Regions from separate parts of the Bradyrhizobium sp. SZCCHNS3016 genome, predicted to be linked through region 1. Evidence: predicted binding sites of a transcription regulator. Region 1 holds the regulator's gene; each other region holds the start of a gene.

Region 1 (6,026 bases):
GCATCGGCGCGCCGCTCGGCCTGTTCGCCGGCACCTATCTCGCCGAATACGGCCGCAATGACCGCCTGACCTCGGTGATCCGCTTCATCAACGACATCCTGCTGTCGGCGCCCTCGATCATCATCGGCCTGTTCATCTATGGTGCGGTCGTGGTGCCGATGGGCGGCTTCTCGGCACTCGCGGGTTCCCTTGCATTGGCGGTCATCGTGATCCCGGTGGTGCTGCGCACCACCGAGGACATGCTGCTGCTCGTGCCCAACCCGCTGCGCGAGGCGGCGTCTGCGCTCGGCCTGCCGCGCTCGCTGGTGATCCGCCGCATCGCCTATCGGGCGGCGCGCTCGGGCCTCATCACCGGCGTGCTGCTCGCCACCGCCCGCGTCGCCGGCGAGACCGCGCCTCTGCTGTTCACCGCACTGTCGAACCAGTTCTGGAGCCTCAACCTCTCCAAGACGATGGCGAACCTGCCCGTCACCATCAACAATTTCGTCCAGAGCCCTTATGCCTATTGGAAGCAACTGGCCTGGAGCGGAGCCCTTCTCATCACTCTGGCCGTGCTCGCCCTGAACATCGGTGCACGCATTCTCGGCGCCGAGAGGAACACCAAATGACCGAACTGTCCGTCTCCGTCAGTCAGCCCAATCACGCTCTTCACGGCAAGGCGCTTCCGGATGCGCCGGCCAAGGTGACTGCGCGCAACCTCAACTTCTACTACGGCGACCATCACGCGCTGAAGAACATCAACCTGTCGCTGGGCACCAACCGCGTCACCGCGTTCATCGGCCCGTCCGGCTGCGGCAAGTCCACGCTGCTGCGCATCTTCAACCGGATGTACGATCTCTATCCGGGCCAGCGCGCGACCGGGCAGCTGATGCTCGACAACACCAACATCCTCGATCCCAAGCTCGATCTGAATCTGCTGCGCGCCCGGGTCGGCATGGTGTTCCAGAAGCCGACGCCGTTCCCGATGACGATCTACGAGAACATCGCCTTCGGCATCCGCCTCTATGAGAAGATCTCCAAGTCGGAGATGGACGACCGGGTCGAGAAGGCGCTGCGCGGCGGCGCGCTGTGGAACGAGGTCAAGGACAAGCTCAACGCCTCGGGCCTGTCGCTGTCCGGCGGCCAGCAGCAGCGACTGTGCATCGCGCGCACCGTGGCGGTCCGGCCGGAGGTGATCTTGTTCGACGAGCCGTGCTCGGCGCTCGATCCGATCTCGACCGCCAAGGTCGAGGAGCTGATCCAGGAGCTCGCCGAAAACTATACGATCGCCATCGTGACGCATAACATGCAGCAGGCGGCGCGCGTCTCCGACAAGACCGCCTTCATGTATCTCGGCGAGCTGATCGAGTTCGACGACACCAGCAAGATCTTCACCTCGCCGAGTGATCGGCGGACCCAGGATTACATCACCGGCCGGTTCGGCTGACGCCGACGACATTGTCTTCAGGAGATCATCATGGCCAGTGAACATACCGCCAAGGCGTTCGACAGCGATCTGCAGGACCTCACCCGTCTGGTATCGGAGATGGGCGGCCTCGCGGAGCGGCTGATCGTCGATTCCGTCGATGCGCTGGTGCGGCGCGACATCGCGCTCGGCCAGAAGGTGGTCGCCACCGACGCCGAGGTCGACAAGCTGCAGCGCATCATCGAGGAGCGCGCCGTGCTCACGATCGCCCGTCGCCAGCCGATGGCGGTCGACCTGCGCGAGATCGTCGGCGCGATGCGCGTGGCGACCGATCTGGAGCGCATCGGCGACCTCGCCAAGAACATCGGCAAGCGCGTCGCCGCGCTGGAAAGCGACTTCCATCCGCTGAAGCTGATCCGCGGCCTCGAGCACATGACCGATCTCGTGCAGTCGCAGGTCAAGACGGTGCTGGACGCCTATGCCGCGCATGACCTGCCGGCGGCGATGACGGTGTGGAAGGGCGACGAGGAGGTCGACGCGATCTGCACGTCGCTGTTCCGCGAGCTCCTGACCTACATGATGGAGGATCCGCGCAACATCTCGTTCTGCATCCACCTGATGTTCTGCGCCAAGAACATCGAGCGGATCGGCGATCACGCGACCAACATCGCCGAGACGGTGTTCTATATGATCGAAGGCCAGCAGATCATGGACAAGCGCCCGAAGGGCGACATGACGAGCTTCGCATCGACGATTCCCGGTAACTAAGAGAGACGGTTCAGACATGGGCGCCCGAATTCTGGTGGTGGAGGACGAGGAGGCGCTGACGACGCTGCTGCGCTACAACCTCGAGGCCGAAGGCTACGAGGTCGAGACCGTGGCGCGCGGCGACGAGGCCGACACGCGGCTCAAGGAGCGCGTTCCGGATCTCGTCGTGCTCGACTGGATGCTGCCGGGCCTCTCCGGCATCGAGCTGTGCCGCCGCCTGCGCGCGCGCTCCGAGACCCGGCAACTGCCGATCATCATGCTGACGGCGCGCGGCGAGGAGAGCGAGCGCGTGCGCGGACTCGCCACTGGCGCCGACGACTACATCGTCAAGCCGTTCTCGGTGCCGGAGCTCCTGGCGCGCGTGAAAGGCCTACTGCGGCGGGCGAGCCCGGAGCGGCTGGCGACCGTGCTGTCCTATGGCGACATCGAGCTCGACCGCGAGAAGCGCCGCGTGGCGCGCTCGGGGCGGCCGATCGATCTCGGCCCGACCGAATACCGCCTGCTCGAATTCTTCCTCGAGCACCCCGGCCGCGTGTTCAGCCGCGAACAGCTGCTCGATAGCGTCTGGGGCCGCGACATCTACATCGACGAGCGCACCGTCGACGTCCATATCGGCCGCCTGCGCAAGCTGCTCAATCCCGGCCGCGAGCAGGACCCGATCCGCACGGTGCGCGGCGCCGGTTATGCGCTCGATGACCGCTTCGCCAAGAGCGAGCAGGTGTAAGGGGCGATCCGGCGTGAGCACGAAGCAGGTGTGAGGCGCGAGGCGGCCCGATTGAGGAGATCGCGGTCCGCTTTCCGCCACGCCGCCGCCGTCTTGATCGTGTCTGCTTCGTGGCCCGTCACGATGTTTCGGTCCCAGCGGACGCCCTTGATCAAGACCATCATCATATCTCTTGCCGTGCTGCTCGGCGGCGCGGCGGGCGCCCCGGCCGCCGAGCTCGAAGACGCGGTCGCGGCGGCAGGCAACGGGCAGCATGCGGCGGCGATGCGACGGCTGCTGCCGCTGGCCGCCAAGGGCGATGCGCGGGCGCAGTTCGACGTCGGCTTCATGCAGGCGTTCGGCTGGGGCGTGCCGCGTAATCCGAGCGAGGCGCTGGCCTGGTACCGCAAGGCCGCCGATCAGGGGCTCGCCGTCGCGCAACATTATCTCGGCATCGCCTACGTCAATGGCGAGGGTGTTGCCTCGAACTACGGCGAAGCCAGTCGCTGGTTCAGCCGCGCGGCGGCGCAGGGCTTTGCGCAGTCGCAATACATGCTCGGCCTGATGCTGCTCGACGGCCGTGGCGCGAAGCAGGACGTCGTGCAGGGTTATGCCTGGCTGGTGATGGCCGGCCGCAACGGCGTGCGATCGGCCGGCCGCGACGTGCAGCGGGTCAAGTTGACCGAGCCGCAGCGCGTCCAGGCCCAGAGCGCCATTGCGTCCTGGCAGCCGAAACCGGAATCGGCGGATGCGGGCATTGCCACTCCGCGTCCGGAGCAACTGCTCGGGCTCGATCGCCACATCGGCGAGGTCGTCGATCCCACCTCCTGGCCGGCGTCGTCGATCGGCGTCGTCACCGTCGCGCAATACTCGAGCGGCGGCTGGTGCACCGGCACGCTGGTCGCGCCGCGCGTCGTGCTCACCGCGGCGCATTGCGTGTTCAACGGCGTGGCGCAGGTCAGCCCCGGCAACGTCCGCTTCCTGGCCGGCATGAACCGGGGCACGCCGGCGGCATCGTCGGTCGCCGACAAGCTGATCGTGGCGCCGGACTTTGTCCCGATCCAGCACGACAGGTGGTCGCTCGACCGCTCGCCCGCCGATTGGGCGTTGATCGTGCTGAAGGACGCGCTGCCGTCGAAGCCGGTCGCGGTCAAGGCGCTGACGCGCGAGGAATTGCAGGCTGCGACATCGGCCGGAACCATCTCCGAGATCGGCTATGGCCAGGAGCGGCGCTATTCGCCGACCGGCCAGCGCAATTGCAGCGCCGGCATGACCAAGGACGGGATGCTGCTGACGGTGCATTGCCTCGCCAATTTCGGCTATTCCGGCTCCCCCATCCTCGCCGAAGTCGGCGGACAGCCGGCCGTGGTCGGCATCTTCTCGGCGTTCCACGAGGAGACCCGGCTGATGTTCGCCGCCCCCGCGAGCCAGTTCGAGACGGTCGTGCGGCGCGAGATCGCGGCACAGAGTGCCTCGGCGCGGTGAGCGAAGGAGGGGGCGAGAGGGACGAGGTCCCCGCCGCTGGTCATGTTCTGTGCGTGACTGGATAGCGGGTTGCCAAGCGAGAGGGCGGTCCGGGAAGCGCCACCCAGGTTTTCCTGCAGCTTTCGCCTGCAGCGGGGCCTTACCGAACTGGCCTGGCTCTTGCTACAGTCTGAGTATGACGATTGTTCCAATTGATCATCCTCGGGCCGCGCGGCTGCTGTGGTGGCGGTCGCAGCCCGGCCGCAACGTTGCGCTCGTCGGCGGGCTGGTCGCCGCCAACGCGCTCGCCTGGGCCTGGGCGTTCGCGCTCTACGCCGACCGGCCCGCCATCGTCGGCACCGCGATGCTGGCCTGGCTGCTCGGACTGCGCCATGCGGTCGATGCGGATCACATCGCGGCGATCGACAACGTCGTGCGGAAGCTGGTGCAGGACGGTAGCGCCCCGCGCGCCGCCGGCCTCTATTTTGCGCTCGGCCATTCCAGCGTCGTCGTCATAGCCACCATCGTCGTGAGCCTCATCGCCGGCGCCGACCTCCTGGATGAAGAGAGCGCGATCAGGGCGATCGGCGGCGTCATCGGCACGTCGGTATCGGCCGGCTTCCTGCTGCTGATCGCGTTGGCGAACCTCATTCTGTTCGTGAACCTCTGGCGCCGCACGGCACAGCCACAGTCCGAGATGGAAACAGCCGGAAACACCGGACGGGGCATCCTCATCCGCCTGCTGAGCCCCGTGCTCCGCCTGGTGGGACGCGCCTGGCACATGTATCCGCTCGGTTTCCTGTTCGGTCTCGGCTTCGACACCGCGAGCGAGATCGGGCTTCTCAGCCTGTCGGCGACCGAGGCTGCGCGCGGCGCGAGCCTCGCCCATGTGCTGGTATTCCCGGCGCTGTTCGCGGCTGCGATGGCCACTGTCGACACCGCCGACAGCATGCTGATGGTCGGCGCCTATCGCTGGGCGCTGACCGATCCCGCACGCAAGCTGCGCTATAACCTCGTGATCACCGGCGCATCCGTTGCGATCGCGCTGGTGATCGGCAGCTTCGAGGCGTTCACGCTGTTGGCGCCGCGGCTTGGCCTGACGGGGGGATGGGCTGACGTCGCCACCGCGCTGGGCGACGATGTCACCAATCTCGGGCTCGTCGCGATCGGCCTGTTCGGACTGATCTGGGCGGTCGCCAGGCTGCTCGGTCGCAGCCAGCGCGGTTCCGAGGCGACGCCCGGCGAAGCGCTTGCCAGCGTTCGTGCGGGGGCGCTAAACCCGCCAGCGATACGAAGCGGAACGCATGAGACGGGCTAGGAGCGGGGCCTCATGATGGTCGGCTCGGAGGGAACGATCAGGATGCTGTGGCTGCAGGGCGCGAGCTGCGGCGGCTGCACGATGTCGATCCTGGAAAGCGGCGCGTCCGGCTGGTTCGACGAATTGCGCCAATCCGGCATCGATCTGGTATGGCATCCCTCCGTCAGCGAGCAGACCGGAGACGAGGTGGTGGAGCTGTTGGAGGCGATCCGCGACGGCCGCGAGCGGCTCGATCTGCTGGTGCTCGAAGGCTCGGTGGCGCGCGGACCTGGTCTGACCGGCCGCTTCAACATGCTCGCCGGCACCAACCGCTCGATCTATCACTGGCTGCTCGATCTGGCGCCGCTGGCCGACTACGTCGTCGCCGT
Region 2 (6,026 bases), 400 kb from region 1:
ACGGTCGTCGGCGGTCATCGGTGCGCGAAACGGCTCGAAGGCCTGGACACAATCGGCCGCGAACTGCTGCAGGATGGGAGACGGCTCGCCAGGGATCATCGCGATGAATCCGCTGATCGCGTCCACGATCGGACGGATGGCCGGGACGGCTCGCGGCGTGGCCGCCAACTCAGCGCAAGCGGCGCAGAGCGCGGCTTCGCTCTCCGCACCCGCCAGCTCGAACGGAGCCTTCAAGGTCGCGTGAAAGCCGTATTTGCGCGGGTCTGCGGTCAGCTCAGCCCAGTCTGGAACCGCGCGGACGATCTCGCTCGGAAAGCTGCGGTCATCGCCGCTCCACGCGTCGTAACCGAGCAGGCGCGCGCCGAATTCCGCCAGGTCGGCTGTTGCTGGTGGAGCATAGTAGATCGCATAGCGCGGAAATTTGGCCATGGTTCGCTACTCCGCCGCCATGGCACGTGCCGGCCGGGCGTTCAGCCGGTCCGTCTCGGTGAGATAGACCAGCCGGCCGGACGCGATCACAGCGACGACGCGGGGGCGCAGCGGTACGCGGTCGTCGACCAGAATGATATCGGCGCGGCGGCCCTCGGCGAGCATGCCGCGGTCCGCCAGCCCAGCTGCGCGTGCAGGGCCGCCCGAGATCAGATCCCAGGCGCGCGCCAGCGGAAGAACGCCGTCGGCCGCAAGCCGGTACGCTGCCAGCAGCGGCGCGGGATAGTAGTAGTCGGAGGCCAGCACCGAGCAGAGGCCCTTGGCGATCATGTCGCTGGCCTTCGTCCACCCGGTATGGCTGCCGCCACGGACGACGTTGGGCGCGCCGAATACGATCGCGTCACCCCCTTGAGCGGCCTCGCGCGCGGTCTCCTCGTTGACCGGAAACTCTGCGATGGTCACCCCCTGGCTGCGAAACGCCTTGCGCATGGCCGGGCTGTCGTCGTCATGCGACAGCATGCGGACACCAGCCTTGCGTGCGATGTCGGCCAGCCGCGCGATCGAAGCCGGAACGGTATCGGCGCGAGAGGCGATGCGCGCAACCAACCGGTCGAACTCCGCGTCGGGCAGGCCGGTGCGGTCGACCATGCGCTGGCGCTTGTGCGGCTTGTCCAGACTCGCCACCGTCGAATCCATGTGGTCGTTGAAGGCGAACAGGTCGACGCGCCGGTCGGCGAGCCACCGCCCGATCTCCTCCTCGTCGTCGAGATTGAAGGTCTCGTGGCGCAGATGGAAGCGCGTGTCGGCTGCGAGCCGCGGGCGCAGCGCTTCGATCGATTCGAGCAGGCGCCGCGCATTGTCGGCGCTGCGCAGGCCCGGCTCCCATGACCAGGTCGTCGCGTGAAAGACCGTGGTGATGCCATTGCTGATGGCCTGGCGGTCGCTGTCGATCAGCGCGACGTCTGTCGGGAAATCGACCCCGGCGCGCGGCATCATCTGGCGCTCGAACGCATCGCCGTGGATGTCGACGATGCCGGGGAGCACGGTGAGCCCCTCCGCATCGAGTTCGAGACCCGACCGGTGTCCTGGTGTCCCGATGCCGGCGATCACGCCGCCGGATATGATCAAGGACGTGTCTACGAGGTCGGTATCGACGAGGCAGCGGCCCCGCGAGATGGAGATATCGGTCATGGGGCGGCACTCTGCCGCACCGGGACGCGCGCGTCGAGGGCAGCCTCGTATTTGTCCAGGAAGTCGGTGATCTCGAGCTTGCGGAAATCGGGAAGCGCCGCGCGCAGCGCCTGGTGATTCCAATCCCACCACGCCAGATCGCGGAGCCGCTGCTCGACCTTGCGCGGAAACCGGCGCTTGATCGGGCGCGCCGGATTGCCGGCGACGACGGTATAGGCCGGAACGTCCTTGGTAACGATGGCGCCAGCCGCCACGACCGCGCCGGTGCCGATGTTGCGGCCCGGCAGCACGATCGCGCCATGGCCGATCCAGACGTCGTGTCCGATCTCGACATGATGTTGTCTCCGCCAGGCGAAGAACTCCGCATCGTCCGGCTCTCCTGGAAAATAGGCGCTGGCGCGATAGGTGAAATGGGCCTGCGTCGCCCGCGGCATCGGGTGGTTGCCCGGATTGATCCGGGTCATCGCCGCGATCGAACAGAACTTCCCGATCGTCGTGTAGGTGATCTGGGAATCGTTGACCACATAGGAGTAGTCGCCCATCGTCACCTCCTGCAGGATGGTGCGGGCGCCGACCTCACAATAGGCGCCAAGCGTCACGTCCTGGAGCTTGGCCGAGGGGTCAACGGTTGGTTCAATCGAAAGCGACTTGCCGGCCATCTCACGTCCTGTCTCTGCGCCTGTGAAGGTGTCGGATCTCCCCTATGACAGGCGCGTGACATCTGCATGACTGCGACCGGCGTGTGGACGAGTGCGGCGCTGCAGTGTCGCTGTCACATAACTGTAGAATCCAGACGCTAGCGATAGGCCAAAGCGAGGCGTCTGGAGAATTCAATGCTGGTGGTGGATGGCCTGACGTGCCGTTTTGGCATGAAAGCCGCAGTCGACAATGCATCCTTCTCAGTTGCACCCGGCAGCTTCGTCGGCGTGATCGGGCGTTCCGGCGCCGGCAAGTCGACCTTGCTGCGGTCCATCAATCGTCTGAGCCCGGTGAGCGGCGGCCGCATCCTCTTCAAGGATCTCGACGTGACGGCGCTGCGGGGCCGCGATCTGCGGCAGTGGCGTGCGCGCTCGGCGATGATCTTCCAGCAGTTCAATCTGGTCGGCCGATTGGACGTGCTGACGAACGTGCTGATGGGGCGACTCGCCGAAGTCCCGTCGTGGCGCTCGCTGGCGCAGCTCTGGCCAGCGGAGGATGTCGCCATGGCGCTGTCCGCGCTCGAGCAGTTCGACATGGCCTCCCTCGCAGCGCAGCGCGCCGATCAGCTCTCGGGCGGGCAGCAGCAGCGCGTCGCGATCGCGCGCGCGATGGTGCAGAACCCCGAGATCATTCTCGCAGACGAGCCGATCGCCTCGCTCGATCCCCGCAACACCAAGATCGTGATGGACGCGCTGCTGCGCATCAACAAGCATTTCGGCATCACCGTCGTCTGCAACCTGCATTCGCTCGATCTGGCGCGCAGCTATTGCGATCGCCTGATCGGCATGGCGACCGGACGGATCGTGTTCGACGACGTGCCGTCGGCGCTGACGGCGCAGATCGCACGTGAGCTCTACGATCTCGAGGCGGACGAGGTGATGGGTTCGATCCATCCGGCACCGGCGGCAACGGTGCCGGCACTCGGCGAAGCGGCCGTGGCCTGAGACGCGGATTTCTGCAAGCTCGAGCTTCCGCATGGCGCGGGGGCGAGACCTGTTACTTACTGCAACAAGAGGGCATGTTATGATCAATCGTCGCATCGTTCTGGCGGGCGTCGCTGCGCTGGCTTTCACGGCCTCGGCGTCAGCCGAGGACTGGAAGGCGAAGTATCCTGAGCTGACCTTCGCCGTGGTCCCGGCAGAGAACGCCTCGGGTGTCACTGAGCGCTGGACGCCTTTCGTGAACTATCTCTCGAAAGAGCTGGGCGTGAAGGTGACGCTGCGTATCGCCAACGATTACGCGGCCGTGATCGAAGGCCAGCGCGCCGGCAACATCCACATCGCGAGCTATGGCTCGGCGTCGTTTGCCCGCGCCCGGCTCACCGGCGTCAAGACCGATGCCTTCGCCAACGACATCAACTCCGACGGCAGCACCGGCTATTACTCGGTGTTCTTCGTCAAGGCGAGCAGCCCGTACCGGAAGGTCGAAGACCTCAAGGGCAAGAATCTCGGCCTCGTCGATCCGAACTCCACGTCGGGCAACAACGTACCCCGCTTCGAGCTCAACAAGATGGGCGTGACCGACGCCGAGACGTATTTTGGCAAGGTTGTCTTCACCGGCAGCCACGAGAACGCGGTGCTGGCCCTGTCCCAGGGGACTGTCGACATCGCGGCCAACCAATGGACGAGCGACAACGATTCGACGTTGGCCCAGATGCTGACCAAGGGCATGCTGAAGAACGCTGACGGTTCGCCGATGAAGAAGGACGACTTCCGCATCATTCACAAGTCAGCGCCGATCATCAACGGCCCCTACGCCTACAACACGGACCTGCCGGACGATTTGAAATCGGCGATCGCCAAGGCCTTCTTCGATGCGCCGATCAAGGACAAGGCCGCCTTCGACCGTCTCTCCGACGGCCAGAAGAAGGGCTTCCACCCTGCCACGACGAAGGACTGGGATGGCACGATCGACCTGATCAAATTCGTCGACAGCCTGCGCAAGAAGGCGTCCTGATCGACGATCCATCGATGGTGAGCCGGGTCCCGTGGGGCCCGGCTCGTCCGTTGAAGAATCTCTCACACGTCCGAACCAAGAGCAGCACGAAGCCGATGGCTGTTGCCGTTTCGATCCTTCCGAGCCAGCAGCTTGCGGCTCTGAACGAGACCTATCGGCGGGCCGTTTCGCGCCGTCGATTGCGTCTTGCCCTGTCCGCCATGGTACTCCTGGCAGTGCTCTTCGCCGCGGCCATCGGTGCCGAGGTCAATCTGCGGACGTTCTATACCTACTTCGGCAACTTCATCAGCTACTTCGATCGCATCTTGACGCTCGACGACGGGCAACGGGTCTGGACCAATCTGCCCGAATGGTTCTGGGGCTTCAAGAAGTGGATCAAGCTGCTGGCAGAGACGCTGCTGATCAGCTACGTCGGCACGATGGCCGGAATGCTCGTCGCATTCGGTCTCAACTTCCTCGCCGCCGAGAACACCTCGCCCGCGCCGTGGATCCGCTTCACGGTGCGCCGGCTCCTGGAATTCGCCCGCACCGTTCCGAGCGTCGTGTTCGCCCTGATCTTCGTCATTGCTTTCGGGCTTGGGCCGATCCCGGGCGTGCTCGCCATCGCCCTTCATTCGAGCGGTGCGCTCGGTAAGCTGTTCTCGGAGGTCGTTGAGAATGCCGACATGAAGCCGGTCGAGGGCGTGCGCGCCACCGGCGCGAGCTGGCTGTCCTGCATGCGATTTGCCGTGCTGCCTCAGGTTATTGCGGGTTTCTCCAGCTACACCTTGCTGCGCTTCGAGATCAACGTGCGCGAGGCTTCCGTGATGGGCTTCGTCGGCGCCGGCGGCATCGGCCAGGAGCTCGTGGTCGCGATCCGCAAGTTCTACTATTCCGACGTCAGCGCCATTCTCGTCATGATCGTGGTCACGGTGTTCCTGATCGACATCGGCACCGGCTGGCTACGCGGCCGCCTGTTCGGCTCGGAGGCCCGCACATGAGCATCTCCGGCTCGCCGGACGCGAAGCAGCTTGCCGAGCGCTACCCGCATATTTTCAATCGGTCCCTGTCCGCACGCTTCGCAACGCCGGTCGTGCTGCTGCTGGCTCTGGCCATCTTCGTCTTTGGTCTCGTCGATCTCGACTTCTCGCCGTCGCGGATGCTGTCCGGCCTCGGCCAGCTCGGCTGGATCGCGCGAATGATGCTGCCGCCAGATCCTGGGTCGTCGCTTCCGATCTATCTCAAGGCGCTCGGCGAGACGCTCTCGATCGCGGTGCTCGGCACCACCGTGGCGGCCGTCTTCGCGCTTCCGGTCAGCCTGCTTGCGGCCAGGAATATCGTCCCGTCGGCCGTCTTCCGCTTTCCGGTGCGTCGCCTGTTCGACACCATTCGCGGCGTCGACACGCTGATCTGGGCGCTGGTCTGGATCAACGTCGTCGGCCTCGGGCCCTTCGCCGGCGTGCTGGCGATTGCGGTTTCGGATTTCGGTGCGCTCGGCAAGCTGTTCTCGGAGGCGATGGAGAGCGCCGACCGGAAGCAGGTCGAGGGCGTGCGTGCGGCCGGCGGCAGCGCGTTGCACGAGATCCGCTTCGGCCTGCTGCCGCAGGTTCTTCCGGTGATTGCCGGCCAGGTGCTCTACTTCATCGAATCCAACACGCGCTCGGCGACGATCATCGGCATCGTCGGCGCGGGCGGCATCGGGCTACAACTGGCCGAGCAGATCCGCGTGCTGGAATGGCAGAAGGTGTCGTTCCTGATCCTGATGATCCTCG
Region 3 (6,026 bases), on a different contig from region 1:
CGTCCGCGAGCAAATGGCTGGAGAGCCATGCCATGGAAGGCGCACAGCGCGACCGCTTCGATGACTTCCTGAAGCAGAGCAGCGCCGGCAGGGCGATGCCGAGCGAGGCCGACCGCGAGGCGCTGTTCAAGCAGTACCAGGCCTGGGAGGCCGAGAAGACCGGCAGCGCCCGCGCCCAGGCGCGCGGCCAGCGCTGAGCTCGTAGCGTTTGACGAGGTCCCATCAGGAGAAAAGCCCCGCGAACGCGGGGCTTTTTGCTGTTGTTTACCGTTGTGCCCTTCCGAGGCGCTGACTGCGGGAACCCGGCTTGCCGGCCCGAGCCGCCGTCAGCCGATATTCTCGCCGTCCTTCGCGACGTCAGCGTTCTTGTCTGCCGCCAGCCGCGCGAGTACGGCGCGGGCCGCGGCATGATGGTCGGGCGTGATGTTCGAGGCGACCATGCGGATGGCGGTGGCGAGCACCGCCGCGTCGTCGGTGAAGCCGAGGATGGGCAAGACGTCAGGCATGAAGTCGAACGGCACGACGAAGTAGGCGATGGCGCCGAGCAGGGCGACCTGGACGTGCCGCGGTGTCTCCTTGTCGAAGGCGCAGTAATACGCCGCAAGCAGCTCCTCGGCGAACGGCAACCGCGCGACAACCTTCTTGAACTTGATCCAGAAACGGCGGCGAAGGGTCTCGCGATCCCGGGCCAGCCGCTCCGCGGGCTCGAAGCCAACGTTGTAGTCGGTCGCATCCGACATGATGTCCGATCTCCGGTTCCAGACGGCGCTGGAGGCGCGGTCCTCGCCCTCGGATGTGGTGATGGCGACGCCGGCCGCAAGGCGCGTGCCGTCATCGCCAAGGCCTCAGCCGCGCATCGTCGCGGCGATCGCATTCATCGCCTTGGCGAGCTCGATGTCGCGCATGGTCACGCCGCCTGCGTCATGGGTCGTGAGGACCACCTCGACGGTGCGGTAGACGTTGCGCCACTCGGGATGATGGTCAGCCTTTTCAGCGACCAGCGCGACCCGGGTCATGAAGCCGAACGCCTCGTTGAAGTCCTTGAACGTGAACGTGCGAGCGATGGCCTCACGACCCTGCGCCTCGGACCAGCCGGGAAGCTCCCGCAGGGCGGTGGCGCGTGCCTCCGCCGACAATCGTTGCGGCATCTCGATCTCCTCTTGTGGTGCAATCGACCGGACACGTGGCAGCGTCCGGGCGATTGCGGGGCTACCTCCGGCTGGATCGCGCCGGTGTCCGGTTGCCAAGACTAGCCGAAAACGCATCCCGATCAGAGCCTTGTCACAGGCGCCATGCCGGAGGGGCTCGGAACTGCCCCGATCCTGCGGTGGACTGGTGCGGTGGTAACCATGACGCAGATGTCACCCCGGGCGGACAAGAAATTTGCTACAGTTCAGCTCTATCGAAGGACGACGTGGCCAGACGAAGCCGCCGGTGGCGTCGCCCGGCCTGGGACCACCGGAGGACGGAATCTGGTAGATACTCAGACCACGCCAGCGCAGCGCTCACGGATGCGCCCTGCCGTGTTCATCGTCATCGCCGGGATCCTCGCGGTCGTCGGCGCTTTGACGGGTGCCTATTATTTTGCGATGCGTCCCGTGGTGCTCAAGATCGCGGTCGGTCCGCCCAACAGCGACGACCTCAAGGTCGTCCAGGCCCTGACCCAGGCCTTTTCCCAGTCGCACGCCTCCGTCAGGCTGCGGCCGGTTCCGACCGAGGGCGCCGGCGAGAGCGCGCAGGCGCTGGCCGCCGCCAAGGTCGATCTTGCGATCGTGCGGGGCGACCTGGAGGTCCCAAAGAACGCACAGGCGGTAGCGACGCTGCGCAAGAACGTCGTCGTCCTCTGGGTGCCCTCGTCCGGCAAGGGCAAGAGCCGCAAAGCTGGCGCCAAGATCACGAAGATCTCGCAGCTCGCGGGCCACAAAGTCGGCATCATCGGCCGGACGCCGGCGAACGCGAACCTGCTGAAGGTCATCCTGCGCCAATATGGCGTCGACCCCGGCAAGGTCGAGATCGTCCAATTCCCGATCACCGAGGCCGCCGAAGCGGTCCGAAGCCAGAGGGCCGATGTCTATCTGGCGGCCGGTCCCATCAACAGCAAGATCACGGCGGATGCGATCGCCGCCGCCACCAAGGAGGGCGGCCCTCCCGCCTTCCTGGCCATCGATTCCGCCGGAGCCATCGCACAGAACCATCCCGAATACGAGGCCACCGAGATTCCGGCCGGCGCGTTCGGCGGGGCGCCCGATCGCCCTGAAGATGAAGTGAAGACGATCAGCTTCAATCACCACATCGTGGCACGCAAGGGTCTCGCCGAATCGACGGTCTCGACGTTCACGCATCAGCTGTTCTCGGTGCGCCAGCAGCTGATGTCGGAATTTCCGCTTGCCGCCAAGATCGAGACGCCGGACACCGACAAGGACGCCGCGATCCCCGCTCATCCCGGCGCGGCGGCCTTCGTCGATGGCGAGGAGAAGACCTTCCTCGACCGCTACAGCGACTACATCTGGTGGAGCCTGATGGCGCTTTCGGCGATGGGCTCGGCCGGCGCGTGGTTCGCCGGCTATCTCAAGCGCGACGAACGCACCATCAACACCTCGCTGCGCGATCGTCTGCTGGAGATGATCACGATCGCGCGCAAGTGCGATTCGACCGAGGAGCTCGATCAGCTCCAGGCCGAGGCCGACGAGATCCTGCGCAACACGCTGACCTGCTTCGAGGACGGCGCGATCGAGCACGCGGCGCTGACTGCCTTCAATATCGCGCTCGAGCAGTTCCACAACGCGGTGGCCGATCGCAAGCTCATCCTGATGAGCATGCCCGCCAATCTGCAGCGCACCGGCGCGCAGTTGCGTGCCGCCGGCACCTGAGGTCGGCTCACGCTCCCCCTGCGGCGGTGTCGCGCGCTGCCCAAGACGCCGCGTGTAATTCCAGCGTCATCAATCTTTTCTAGGTCTGCCGGGCCGTGGCTCGCGCCTGCTCCCGAGCGCGATCCGACCAGGAGATCCGCATGACGCTTCGCATTCCTCGACCGCACGCCGCCCTGTCCCGCCGCCGCTTCCTATCGACGGCCGCCGCAGCCGGCGTCACGACGCTGGCGATGCCCTATCTGTGCCGCGCCGCCGACCGGCCGCAGATCACGCATGGCGTGCAGTCCGGCGACATTGGCATGGATGGTGGCGTGGTCTGGGCGCGCGCGGACCGGCCGTCGCAGATGCTGGTCGAGGTGGCGACCACCGAATCGTTCAAGGATGCGCGTACGCTGCCTCCGGTCGCCGCGCTTCCGGAAAGCGACTTCACGGCCAAGATGCTGATCGACGGTCTGCCCAGCGGCCAGGACATCTTCTACCGCGTCAAGTTTCGCGACCTTTCGCATGTCGCGGTCGAAAGCGAGGCCGCGGTTGGCCGCTTCCGCACCGCGCCCGGCAACAAGCGCGACGTCTCGTTCGTCTGGGGCGGCGACGTGGCGGGGCAGGGCTGGGGCATCAACCCCGACGATGGCGGCATGTTCACCTTCTCGACGATGAAGAAGCACCGCCCGGACTTCTTCCTGCATTCCGGCGACACCATCTATGCCGATGGCCCGATCAAGTCCGAGGTGAAGCTGCCGGACAACAAGGTGTGGAAGAACCTCACCGTGGAAGAGAAGGCGAAGGTCGCCGAAACGCTCGACGAGTTCCGTGCCGCTCACAAATACAATTTCCTCGACGAGAACGTCCGCGCTTTCAATGCCGAAGTGCCGATCTTCGTGCAGTGGGACGATCATGAGGTCACCAACAACTGGTCGGCCTCCAAGGAGCTGCCGGCCAGCTACAAGGAGCGCAACATCCAGCTGCTCGCGGCCCGCGCGGCGCGCGCCTTCCACGAGATGTATCCCATGCGCGAGAGCATCATCGAGCCGGGGCGCATCTATCGCACGATCAATTACGGCCCGCATCTCGACGTGTTCGTGCTCGACGAGCGCAGCTACCGCGGCGCCAACGGTCCCAATCTCGAGGACAAATATGGTCCGGCGTCCTACTTCATCGGGCCGGAGCAGATGCGCTGGCTGAAGCAGGCGCTGCTCAATTCGCGCGCGACCTGGAAGGTGATCGCCTCCGACATGCCGCTCAGCATCATCGTCTATGACGATGCAGCCAACAAGAAGGGCTCGGAAGCGATTGCCCAAGGGGACGGCCCGGCGCGCGGCCGCGAGCTCGAGATTGCCGAGATCCTGCGCTTCATCAAGACGGCGCCGATCCAGAACACGGTGTGGCTGACGGCGGACGTGCACTACGCGGCCGCGCACTATTACGATCCGAACAAGGCGCAGTTTCAGGACTTCGAGCCGTTCTGGGAGTTCGTCTCCGGTCCGCTGCATGCCGGCACGTTCGGTCCGAACGAGCTCGACAACACCTTCGGCCCCGAGGTGCGGTTCATCAAGGCGCCGGGCCTCGATAAGCAGAACCTGCCGCCATCGGCCGGCATGCAGTTCTTCGGCCACGTCAAGATCGAGGGCGCCACGGGCCAGATGACCGTGACCCTGCGCGATCGCGCCGACGTCGCGCTGTGGTCGACCACGCTCGATCCGAAGCTCGGCTGAGCTGTCGTTGTTCGTCGGCAAGACGATCGCGTGCTGCGACGGCAACTAATCGCGTCGCCGCAGCACCGCCTCCAGCGCGTCGGTCGGGCAAGGCTTCGGCAGCCGTGGCCGGTCGGCGAAAGCGGCCGGCACGCGGTCGGCGCCATAGCCGGTGGAGAAGGCGAAGGGAATGCCGAGCAGCGTCAGCCGCTCGGCAATCGCAAAGCTCTTTTCGCGGACCAGGCCGACATCGAGCAATGCGAATTGCGGGGCGCGCTCCGCGATCATAGCGAGCGCGGTCGCGACGTCGGCTGCGATCCTGATGTCGGGAACGCCGAGGTCGGTGATCGTGTCTTCCAATCCGAGCGCAATGATGGGGTCGTCTTCGACGACCAGCACATGTTGATAAAGCTCGGGCACGCCTGATTGCGAGCTGGTCATGGGATCTGCGGGTTCCAGGATGAGGGATGGGCGCCGCAGCCGGCGTCTCCTCTTGAGTGCGCTGGCGGGTTCCTGGAACCAAGGCAGCATATCAGAGTTCCTGTGTCGGTGCACTTGTGAACACAAGGAGCACGAATCACGCACATGCGTTGCGCGCAGGGGATGATGATGCTGAGCCAGGGTGTGACCACGCTGAACCGGGAGCGGCCCCACAACAATCTGCTGCTGCGGCTGAGTCCGGCCGACTACGCGCTGATTTCGCCGTATCTGGTGGAGGACGAGGCAACGCCGAACGATCTGCTCTACAGTCCCGGGGACGACGTGCAGATCGTGCATTTTCCCTGTGGGCCGGCGCTCACGTCCTATCTCGTCCCCAACGAGGACGGCCGCGACGTCGAGACCATCCTGGTCGGCCGCGAGGGCGCCGTCGGCGGCATCGTCAGCGAGGGCTTCCTGCCGGCCTATACGCGGATCGTCGTCAAGTTCGGCGGCCCGTTTGCACGGCTGCCACTGTCCCGCCTGGCGGCCGCCAAGCTGCAATCCAAGACGCTGCGCAACGTGTTCGCGCGCTACGCCGATTGCATGCTGGCGCAGATGTTCCAGTCGACCGCCTGCAACGCTATTCATTCGATCGAGCAGCGGACGGCGAAGTGGATCGTGGCCGCGATGGACCGCACCGACGGCGAGCCGATCGTGCCGCTGACGCATGAGCAGCTGGCGACGCTGCTCGGCGTCGGCCGCAGCTATGTCAGCCGGGTCGTCCAGACCTTCCGAGCCGAGGGCATTCTCGAAACCCGCCGCGGCGCCTTCATGGTGCGGGACTTCGACGCGCTGAAGCGCCGCTCCTGCCTGTGCAACGAGGCCGTGAAGACCCATTTCGAGGAGGTCCTGCGCGGCGTCTATCCGACCGAACAGGCCGCGGCGGGCTGAGCCCGCAGGCGTTTTTTACTTTCCGCGCATGGGCGCAGCCGACGGCTGTCAGCGCTGGTCCTCGTGGGATTGCCGGTCGGAGTGGTTGGTCTCG

What was found. The regulator PhoB, encoded in region 1, activates phosphate uptake and scavenging genes when phosphate is short. The targets are predictions, from matches to a motif close to TGTCATNNANCTGTCAT.
Region 2: phnC (phosphonate ABC transporter ATP-binding protein) is a predicted target of PhoB. The motif match lies at 2,324-2,340, and genes of this name have one in related genera.
Region 3: QW881_RS27380 (alkaline phosphatase D family protein) is a predicted target of PhoB. The motif match lies at 2,924-2,940, and genes of this name have one in related genera.

The regions. Positions count from the first base shown of each region.
Region 1 is NZ_JAUETE010000001.1:326,553-332,578, forward strand. It holds gene pstA (phosphate ABC transporter permease PstA) at 1-608, shown strand, start outside; gene pstB (phosphate ABC transporter ATP-binding protein PstB) at 605-1,426, shown strand; gene phoU (phosphate signaling complex protein PhoU) at 1,457-2,173, shown strand; gene phoB (phosphate regulon transcriptional regulator PhoB) at 2,190-2,897, shown strand; gene QW881_RS01565 (trypsin-like serine protease) at 3,045-4,361, shown strand; gene QW881_RS01570 (HoxN/HupN/NixA family nickel/cobalt transporter) at 4,537-5,658, shown strand; gene QW881_RS01575 (HupU protein) at 5,674-6,026, shown strand, end outside.
Region 2 is NZ_JAUETE010000001.1:728,417-734,442, forward strand. It holds gene QW881_RS03500 (DUF1045 domain-containing protein) at 1-429, opposite strand, end outside; gene QW881_RS03505 (alpha-D-ribose 1-methylphosphonate 5-triphosphate diphosphatase) at 436-1,620, opposite strand; gene QW881_RS03510 (chloramphenicol acetyltransferase) at 1,617-2,279, opposite strand; gene phnC (phosphonate ABC transporter ATP-binding protein) at 2,454-3,263, shown strand; gene phnD (phosphonate ABC transporter substrate-binding protein) at 3,343-4,275, shown strand; gene phnE (phosphonate ABC transporter, permease protein PhnE) at 4,371-5,255, shown strand; gene phnE (phosphonate ABC transporter, permease protein PhnE) at 5,252-6,026, shown strand, end outside.
Region 3 is NZ_JAUETE010000017.1:46,231-52,256, reverse strand. It holds gene QW881_RS27400 (TAXI family TRAP transporter solute-binding subunit) at 1-197, shown strand, start outside; gene QW881_RS27395 (YkvA family protein) at 327-740, opposite strand; gene QW881_RS27390 (4a-hydroxytetrahydrobiopterin dehydratase) at 846-1,265, opposite strand; gene QW881_RS27385 (TAXI family TRAP transporter solute-binding subunit) at 1,524-2,870, shown strand; gene QW881_RS27380 (alkaline phosphatase D family protein) at 3,011-4,582, shown strand; gene QW881_RS27375 (response regulator) at 4,628-5,002, opposite strand; gene QW881_RS27370 (Crp/Fnr family transcriptional regulator) at 5,171-5,932, shown strand.